DNA from 4 places in the Pseudarthrobacter sp. MM222 genome. Region 1 is predicted to be linked to each of the others. Evidence: riboswitches for the same ligand, from Rfam matches in the RefSeq annotation. Region 1 holds a riboswitch; each other region holds the start of a gene.
What was found. A riboswitch is a leader RNA that binds a small molecule or an ion and turns the genes downstream of it on or off. The one in region 1 is predicted to bind thiamine pyrophosphate.
Positions count from the first base shown of each region.

Region 2: it holds a riboswitch for thiamine pyrophosphate, as region 1 does, so the genes downstream of both, thiC (phosphomethylpyrimidine synthase ThiC) here and OM977_RS18450 (ECF transporter S component) in region 1, are expected to answer to the same signal.
Region 3: it holds a riboswitch for thiamine pyrophosphate, as region 1 does, so the genes downstream of both, OM977_RS11835 (bifunctional hydroxymethylpyrimidine kinase/phosphomethylpyrimidine kinase) here and OM977_RS18450 (ECF transporter S component) in region 1, are expected to answer to the same signal.
Region 4: it holds a riboswitch for thiamine pyrophosphate, as region 1 does, so the genes downstream of both, thiO (glycine oxidase ThiO) here and OM977_RS18450 (ECF transporter S component) in region 1, are expected to answer to the same signal.

Region 1 covers NZ_OX352321.1:4,023,433-4,025,625, forward strand. The annotation lists gene OM977_RS18445 (ABC transporter ATP-binding protein) at 1-614, opposite strand, end outside; gene OM977_RS18450 (ECF transporter S component) at 658-1,290, opposite strand; TPP riboswitch at 1,358-1,496, opposite strand; gene OM977_RS18455 (DUF4235 domain-containing protein) at 1,685-1,948, shown strand; gene mnhG (monovalent cation/H(+) antiporter subunit G) at 2,006-2,193, opposite strand, start outside.
Region 2 covers NZ_OX352321.1:2,717,130-2,719,322, forward strand. The annotation lists gene OM977_RS12450 (amidohydrolase family protein) at 1-1,103, opposite strand, end outside; TPP riboswitch at 1,207-1,314, shown strand; gene thiC (phosphomethylpyrimidine synthase ThiC) at 1,310-2,193, shown strand, end outside.
Region 3 covers NZ_OX352321.1:2,597,659-2,599,851, forward strand. The annotation lists gene OM977_RS11835 (bifunctional hydroxymethylpyrimidine kinase/phosphomethylpyrimidine kinase) at 1-1,145, opposite strand, end outside; TPP riboswitch at 1,128-1,225, opposite strand; gene OM977_RS11840 (Rne/Rng family ribonuclease) at 1,343-2,193, opposite strand, start outside.
Region 4 covers NZ_OX352321.1:3,116,877-3,119,069, reverse strand. The annotation lists gene OM977_RS14185 (ferritin-like domain-containing protein) at 1-181, shown strand, start outside; gene thiE (thiamine phosphate synthase) at 207-902, opposite strand; TPP riboswitch at 928-1,065, shown strand; gene thiO (glycine oxidase ThiO) at 1,059-2,193, shown strand, end outside.

The DNA.
Region 1 (2,193 bases):
AGGCACCGGCCCACGGCGTCCCGTACTTCCAGGACGCCGGCCGGGTCGAGGTTGGCGGTGGGTTCGTCCAGCAGGATCAGCCCCGGGCGCATGGCCAGGATCCCGGCGAGGGCCAAACGCTGCTTCTGCCCGCCGGACAGGGCCGAAGTCGGATGGTTCAGCGGCAGGTGGCCCAGTCCGACGTCGTCGAGCGCTTCCCTCACCCGGACCCAGATCTCGGCCGCGGGCACCGACAGGTTTTCCGCGCCGAACGCGACATCATCGCCAAGCCGGGAGAGCACCACCTGGGTTTCCGGGTCCTGTTGGACAAGCCCGGCCCGGCCCCGCTGCGCCCGCGGTGAGGCGCCGTCGATCAGCAGCGTGCCGGTCTCATCGGAATCCTCCGGGGTGGCCCCGGCGGAATTGTCGCCGGCGGTGTTGTCGCCGAGGACCCCCGCCAGGGCGTGGAGCAGCGTCGATTTGCCCGAGCCCGAGGGCCCCAGCAGCAGCACCCGCTCCCCGGGGCTGATGTCCAGGTCCAGCCCGTTGACCGCGGGCCGGGACCTTCCAGCGTGCCGCCAGCCCCAGCCACGTGCCGTGACCTGGGCGGGGCGGACGGAGTTGGTTGCGCTCATGCGCGGTGGCCCGTCGTCGGGAATTCTGTCAGCGGTGCGGTCTTCAGGAGAACACGGGCTCCGTGGCGGCCTTGCGCGAGGCGAAGGAACTCAGTACCCCGGTCTTCGCCAGTCCCCGGGTGGCGAGCCAGGACAGACCGCCGGCGATCACGGCACCGGAGACGGCGGTGAAGATGATGTAGGCGAGTTTGTCGCCGCCGGCGTAAGCGATGTTCCAGCCCCACGGCAGGAACGAGTCATTGAGGCCGCAGAAGAGGCCCGCACCGGCACCGGCCAGCAACGCCACCGGCAGATTGAACTTCTTGTAGACCAGGGCGGCGAACACGAGCTCCGCGCCGAGCCCCTGCAGGACGCCGGAGATCAGCACCGTCGTGCCGTACTGGGACCCCATGATCAGCTCGCCGGTGGCCGCTACGGTTTCGCAGAAGAGGGCCGCGCCCGGCTTGCGGATGATGAGCATGCCCAGTACGGCGGGAATCATCCAGCCGCCGGCGTAGAGCCCCGTCAGCGGCGGATACAGCGCGTTGACCGGGGCGGAAATCAGGTTGGCACCCTGGGACCAGGCCCAGAAGATGATGCCTCCGGCGACCGCAATCAAGGCGGCCACCACAATGTCCACTACGCGCCAGTTGTAGCTGCGCCGGGCCAGGCCCTGCTTGGCAGAAATATCAGTCATGTCGTCCTCCTGAGGAACAGGAGGGGAGAATGCACCGGCCGGCCGCGGCTTCCGCCACCCCGCCGTGCATTCTGAGAACTCGACTCCCTTGCGCCGGTACTAACCGGATCAGGTTCGAGGGTCTGCGGCTGTCCGCACTCTCAGCGCCCACCGATGGTCCCTGGATTCCTCCAGCTGCCGACGGCGGCGCTCCCCTGTCGTATTTAAGATCACCCTTGTGGGCGGTGTCAGTTTACACCCGCCCGGCGGGGTTTCCTTTGGGCGGGTGTCACATTCACGCTGGCCCTCAGGCGGAGATGCTCCGCCGGAGCGGGCCCGTACCGTCGGTCCTCCCGTCAGGGACGGGACGCTAGGCTAGGGGAAGCCCCGTTCCCTCCCCGAAGGAGTCCGAAGAATGAACATCTTCATCAAGCTGCTCGGCACCGGCATAAGCCTGCTCGCCGGGTTTGTCGGTACCAAGATCGTCGACACCGTCTGGGAGAAGTCCACCGGCAACAAGCCGCCGAAGGGCCACGACGACGACATCCCCACCACCCTGCGTTCGGCCCTGACCTTCGCACTGGTCTCCGCCTCGGTCAGCGCCATCATCCAGGTCCTCGCCAACCGCGGCACCCAGCGCGCGATCACCCGTTTCGCCAAGTCCCAGGACATCGTCTAGGCCGGAGCGCGGGCAGACGCCGGCGGCACCCGTCACCGGCGCCGCTGCCGGAGCCCGTTACCGGCGGCGGCTCGCCTCGTCGTCGCTGTCGTCCGAAAATCCGCTCGCGCCCGCCGCCTGCTGCACCACGGCCTCAAGCTCATCTGCGCTGAGCAGCTCCCGGTGGAGGTGCTTGGTGCGGTACCCGGCCCGCCCCACCATGTGCGCGGACACCGGAACGGTGAGCAGCTGGAAGATCCAGGCGA
Region 2 (2,193 bases), 1.3 Mb from region 1:
GCTGATTCCCCGCCACGTTCCCTGCGGATCACTTCACCCCGCAACACGATGTGGCTGAGCTGCCGCAGCGTGCCGAGGTTCGTCCGTGGATCCTCGGCGCAGACAAGGACGTCCGCGCTGGCCCCCTCGCTGATCGCGTCCGCGCCCAGCCAAGCGCGGGCGGCCCAGGCGCCGGCGTCGAGGGCTGCCCGGGCCGGAAGCCCGGCGGAGTGCAGCGCCTGGATTTCGTCGGCGATCCGCCCGTGCTTGATGACGCTGCCCGCATCGGTTCCGGCGTAGATGCCCACGCCGGCCTCGTAGGCTTCCAGAACGCGCTCGGCGCGGCGTTCCCAGAGCGAGCGCATGTGGGCCGCGTAGCGGGGGTATTTTGCCTCCGCCTGCGCGGCGATGTCGGGGAAGGTTGCGATGTTGATCAGGGTGGGCACGATCGGAATGTCCTGCTCGACGAAACGCGGCAGGTGCCGTGGAAGCAGGCCGGTGGCGTGCTCAATGCAGTCGATCCCGGCGTCGAGCATGCTGTCCAGGGTGTCTTCGGCGAAGCAGTGCGCCGTGACCCGGGCGCCCTCGTCGTGGGCGGCCTGCACGGCGTCCTTGAGCACGGGGGCCGGAAAGCTGGGGGTGAGGTCGCCGGCGTCGCGGTCGATCCAGTCCCCCACGAGCTTGACCCAGCCGTCACCGGCCCGGGCCTGCTTGCGCACCGCCTCGACCAGATCCTCCGGGGCCACTTCGACGGCGAAGCCCCGAAGGTAGCGCCGCGCCCTGGCGATGTGCCGGCCCGAGCGGATGATGCGCGGCATGTCGGCGCGGCGCTGCAGCCACCGGGTGTCGTGCACGGCGCCGGCGTCCCGCACGAGCAACGTTCCGGCGTCGCGGTCGGTGCGCGCCTGCGCCTCCGCCACCGAGCCGGGGACGTCGCCGCCGGGGCCGAGGCCGATATGGCAGTGCGCATCGACCAGTCCGGGGATGACCCAGCCGTCCAGCACGAGGTCCGGCGCCGCGGCCGGACGGTGGAAGGTCAGGAGCCCGTCGACGGACCAGAGGCCCCGGTGTTCCGTGTCCCGTCCGGTGAGGACGGGGCCGCCGAACTCGATGATGCTGCTCATCCATACAGCCTAATCCGCGACGCCATCGGGCCGCGCCGGAGAAGCCTGTCCCGCCCGATGACGCATATGACACAGCCCGCCCCGAGGCCTGTGGTAGCTTCGTCTACGACCACACGGGTGCCCCTGCAGGGGCTGAGATCGGGCTGACGCAGCCTGCGACCGTTGAACCTGTCCGGGTAATGCCGGCGAAGGAAGTGAGTATTTTCGTGAATACCCAGTTGACACAGCACAGCCCTGTCCAGATCCAGCCCGCAGGCCCCACCCAATCGCTGAAGGCCCACTCCCTGGCGTTCGCCACGGACGCAGAACACGGCATCCGCGTTCCGGTGACCGAGATCGCCCTGGCGGACTCCCCCGGCGGTGCAAGTAACGCGCCGTTCCGGATCTACCGGACCGCCGGCCCGGGAAGCGATCCGGTGCGGGGCCTGGAACCATTCCGGGCGCCCTGGATCGAGGCCCGGGCGGACACCGAACCCTATGCCGGCCGGCGAAGGGACCTGCTCGACGACGGCAAATCCGCGGTGCGCCGGGGCGCGGCGTCGGCCGAGTGGCGGGGGCTCCGCCCGGTACCGCGCCGCGCCGTCGACGGCCGGACGGTGACGCAGATGCGTTACGCCCGGGACGGGGTGATTACCCAGGAGATGCGGTTCGTGGCGCTGCGCGAGAACTGCGACGTCGAGCTGGTCCGCAGCGAAGTGGCCGCGGGCCGCGCCATCATCCCCAGCAACGTCAACCATCCCGAATCCGAGCCGATGATCATCGGCAAGGCCTTCCTGGTGAAGATCAACGCCAACATCGGAAACTCCGCCGTGACCAGTTCCATCGCGGAGGAAGTCGACAAGCTGCAGTGGGCGACGCAATGGGGCGCGGATACCGTCATGGATCTCTCCACCGGCGACGACATCCACACCACCCGGGAATGGCTCATCCGCAACTCCCCCGTGCCCATCGGCACGGTGCCCATCTACCAGGCGCTGGAAAAGGTCAACGGGGAGGCCAACGCCCTCACCTGGGAGATCTTCCGGGACACCGTGATCGAACAGTGCGAGCAGGGTGTGGACTACATGACCATCCACGCGGGGGTGCTGCT
Region 3 (2,193 bases), 1.4 Mb from region 1:
TAGCCATTGAGGTAGAGGGCGTCCTGGGCCAGATAGTAGGCGAACTCCCGCTCGGGGAGCGTGCCGTCCGCCAGCCCCCGAATGAAGTCCAGGCCGTAGATCTCGTCGAGGTCCTGCGCCGCGCCCGCCCCGAGGGCAGCGACGAACTCGCCCTTGGCCGGAACCCGGGTGTCCGCGGGACCCTGATCGAGGCGGTGGCCCGCGGTCAGGTGCTGGACGTGGTGGAAATGGTGCACCGGGCCGTTGCCGGTGCCGACATCCAGGTGCTCCGAGTCGCGCAGCGCACCTTCGAGCCAGGGCTTGACCTCGCGCAGCGCGGCTTCCCAGTCCCCCACGCGGGCCTGCACTGTTGCCAGCGCCGAGGACAGCGAGCATCCGGTGCCGTGGCTGTTGCTTGTGGGAACGCGTCGGCCCTGCACCACGACTGTCTCCTGGCCCAGCAATCCCCCGGTGTTGACGAGCGCATCCGGGCAGCCGCCGCCGGCCTCACTGCCCGCGCCGGCCTCACTGCCCGCGCCGGATTCGCTGCCGGCGCCGCCGTCGAGATGACCGCCCTTCACCAGGACCGTGGTGCCGGTCTGGGCGGCGAGCCGTTTGCCCTGAGCCAGGGCCTCGGCCCAGTCGGCCGCGACCGGCTCCCGGAGCAGCAGGGCGAGTTCCGCGAGGTTGGGCGTGACGAGGTCCGCGAGGGGAAGAAGCGCGTGCAGGGCGGCCTCGGCTGTCTCGGCGAGCAGCCGGTCCCCGCTGGTGGCCACCATGACGGGGTCCAGGACGACGATGCCGGGACGGGCCTGCTCCAGCCAGCGTCGGACGGCATCGATCACGGAGGCGTCGCCGAGCATGCCGATTTTGACGGCGTCGATGCCGATGTCCGCGCTCACGGCGTCCAGCTGGGCCGTCAGGAAGGCGGCCGGTGGAACATGGACGGCCTGGACGCCGCGGGTGTTCTGGGCCGTGAGGGCGGTGATCGCGGCCATGCCGTACCCGCCATGGGCGGCAATGCTTTTCAGGTCCGCCTGGATGCCCGCGCCGCCGGACGGGTCGGAACCGGCGATGGCCAGCACCCGGGGAATCCGTGGCGGGGCGGTGCGCGGAGCGGGGGGCAGAAATGCGGATGGAAGGACAGCTGTTGCCACGAGAGACATCCCTTCGCCGGTGCTAACCGGACAGGTTCAACGGGTCTGGATCTCAGCCGGCTCGTTGCGCGGCACCCCGTGTCAGTGCTCCAGCCTAGCCGCACTGCTTAACGGACGGCGGGTGCGGCCCGAACCTCGGCGAATTGCTACGCCGGGTCCGGACCGCACCCGCGGCCATACTGGATTATTTTGGTGGGGCTCCGGGGCTACAGCTCCGACGCCGGCACGCCGACACCGAGGATGATCGGTTCGTTCGACGCGGCCGGCTTTGCCGCTGCCTGGTCCGGGGAGGGCGCCTTTGCCTCGTGCACGGCTCCGGCCGCGGCCGTTGCGGCACGCTGCTCGGCTGCCTCGCGGTGTTCAATGGACGTCTCGTTGGCTGCACCCTGGGCGCGGCTGGCGCTCCGGTTGCGGCGCACGCGGCGGCCCCGGGAGGTACCAGTTTCGACGTCGGCCCTCGCCGGCGCCTGAGCCTGCGCTGGCTCCGATGCCTGAGCCTGCGCCTCGGCCGGCGCCGAGCTCGTGGACACCTGCCCGGCGGCGGGCTTGCTCTCCTCGGCGTCGCCAAGGTGGGCGAAAGCCTCCGTCAGCAGGTCAAGGGTCAGTGCGGGTGCGGTCCCCTCGTCGGCGTGCTCGACGTACGGCAGCACCACCTGCTCGCCGCCGAAGGTCAGCACAGCAGCGGGACGTCCGGCTGCTTCCTCAGTGGCGGCCAGCTGCCGGGCCGTCTCGACGACGGCCTGGCGGGTCTCCGCCTGGCGGGTGCCGGCGTCGTGCGCGGTTGCCGCTTCCCCCTCGTGCAGGTGGGCAGCGTGCGCGGCGGCGGCGATGTTCGCCAGGGCAGCCCGGGTGGCCTCCGCCTTGGCGTGGCGCTCGGCCTCGGTGGGCTCGGGGTGGAGGGCTGCCGGTGCCGACGGAGCGGACTCCGGCCCGCCCTGAGCTCCCTTGCCGCGGCGGCGGCCCTTGCGCTCCGTGCGGGCAGCGGGCTGGTTCTCGGTCCGCGGGACGTGGTGTTCCGCGGCGACGACGTTGGCGCGGCGGTGCTCCACGGGCTCGT
Region 4 (2,193 bases), 910 kb from region 1:
GGCGAGGCGGCTGCTGGGGGAGGCCCTGACGCAGGCCCGGCGGGTCAGCTTCGAGCACGCGTTCCTCGGCGGTCTGATCGGTGCGGACGAGGAGCGGTCCCGGGAAATGGTCCGGGAACTGACGGTGCAACTCGCCGCCAATCACTCGCAGCGGATGACGCAGCTGGGGCTGGCCGGCTAGCTTGCCGGGGCGGCCGCCGCTGCCGTCAGGCTTCCGCGGCGTCGAGGGCGGCCAGCAGGTCGCGGGCGGCGCCGGCGGGATCCTCAGCCTCGGTGATGGCCCGGACCACCACGATCCGGCGGGCACCGGCTTCCACCACCTGCTCCACGTTCCCCAGGTCGATGCCGCCGATCGCGAACCAGGGCACCACACCGTCCACCCTGCCGACGTCGGCAGCCTCGGCCCGGCGGATCGCTTCGGCGGCATACCGCACCAGCTCCAGCCCGACGGCGGCTCGGCCCGGCTTGGTGGGCGTGGCCCAGACGGGTCCCACGCAGAAGTAGTCGAGGCCGCTGCGGCCAGGCGATGCGAGGATCGCCGCGTCCACCTGGTCCGGGCTGTGCGTGGACAGCCCCACCACGGCATCCTTGCCGAGGAAGTGCCTGGCGGCCGCGAGCGGGATGTCCTTCTGGCCGACATGGAACACGGGCGCGCCCGACAGTGCGGCCAGATCCGCACGGTCGTTGACCGCCCAGAGCCGTCCGTGCCGGTGGGCCGACTGGTGCAGGATCTCGAGCAGCTCGAGTTCCTCGGCCGCCTCGAGGGACTTATCGCGCAGCTGGATGATGTCGACGCCGCCGGCAAAGGCGGCATCCACGAAGGCCTCAAAGTCGCCGCGGTCCCTGCGGGCATCGGTGCACAGGTACAGGCGGGCGGTGGTGTGGACGTCATCGCGGCTCATACCCCAAGCCTAGTTCCTCTAAACTGGGCCATACCGCGGGAGCCCGCTGCAAGGTCATGCGCCACTTGGCGTTTTCGGCCCTGCAGGGCTGAGAGGGCATCAGAGCCGACCGCTTGACCTGATCCGGTTAGTACCGGCGTAGGGAAGGAATCCGCCATGGGCACTCCAGCCGGTTTGAGGGATGCGCCCGCCGCGGCGCCGCATGACGGTCCCGCCGGGCAATATTACGACGTGGCCGTGATCGGCGGCGGCGTCGTCGGGCACGGTATCGCGTGGGAGGTGCGTCGCTCGGGCCGGACCGTGGCCCTGATCGACGACGCCCCCGGCACCGGCGCCAGCTGGGCTGCGGCCGGCATGCTGGCCCCGGTGAGTGAACTCCACTACCAGGAGGAGGACCTGCTGGAGCTGATGCTCGAGTCCTCCCGGTTGTGGCCCGACTTCGCGGCGCGGCTCCAGCCCGCAGCCGCGGAACCCACTGACAGCGGCGGTAACGGAGCAGCCACCGGGACCGGTTACCTCACGACGCCGACCCTCGCGGTGGGCGCCGATGCGGCCGACCGCCGGGCGCTCGCGGACCTCCGGAACGTGCAGCAGGCCTGCGGACTCTCGGTGGAGCCCCTTACCGTCCGCGAGGCCCGCCGACGCGAGCCACTGCTGAGCCCGGGCATTTCCTGCGCCTTCGACATTCCCGCCGACCACCAGGTGGACCCCCGGCTCCTGCTTGCCCGGATCGCGGCGCTGCTGGCAGCGGACAGCGGGAGCCATGCCGTGCAGCGCCGCGCCGCAGGGCTGCTCTGGCAGGACGGACGTGTCGCCGGCGTCAGGCTGGCCGGCGGAGCGCAAGTCCGCGCGGGGGAGACCATCGTGGCCAACGGTCTTGGCGCCGCCGGGCTCGGCGGGCTCCCGCCCGGACTTAGCCTGCCGCTGCGGCCGGTCCACGGCGACATCCTCCGGCTCCGGGTACCGGCCCGGCTGCGGCCGCTGCTGGGCTCCACCGTGCGGGGCCTGGTCCGCGGCGTGCCGGTCTACATCGTCCCGCGCCGGGACGGCACCGTGGTGATAGGAGCCACCCAGCGCGAAGACGCCCTCGCGGAACCGGCGGAATCCGGGGTGGGCGCGGTCTCCGCCGGAGGCGTGTACCAGCTGCTGCGGGATGCCCAGCAGCTGCTGCCCGCCGTCGCCGAACTGGAACTGCTGGAGGCCACCGCCCGGGCCCGGCCCGCGACGCCGGACAACGCCCCGCTGCTGGGCCGCGTTGCCGACCGGGCTGCCGGCCGCCCGGGCGACGTCG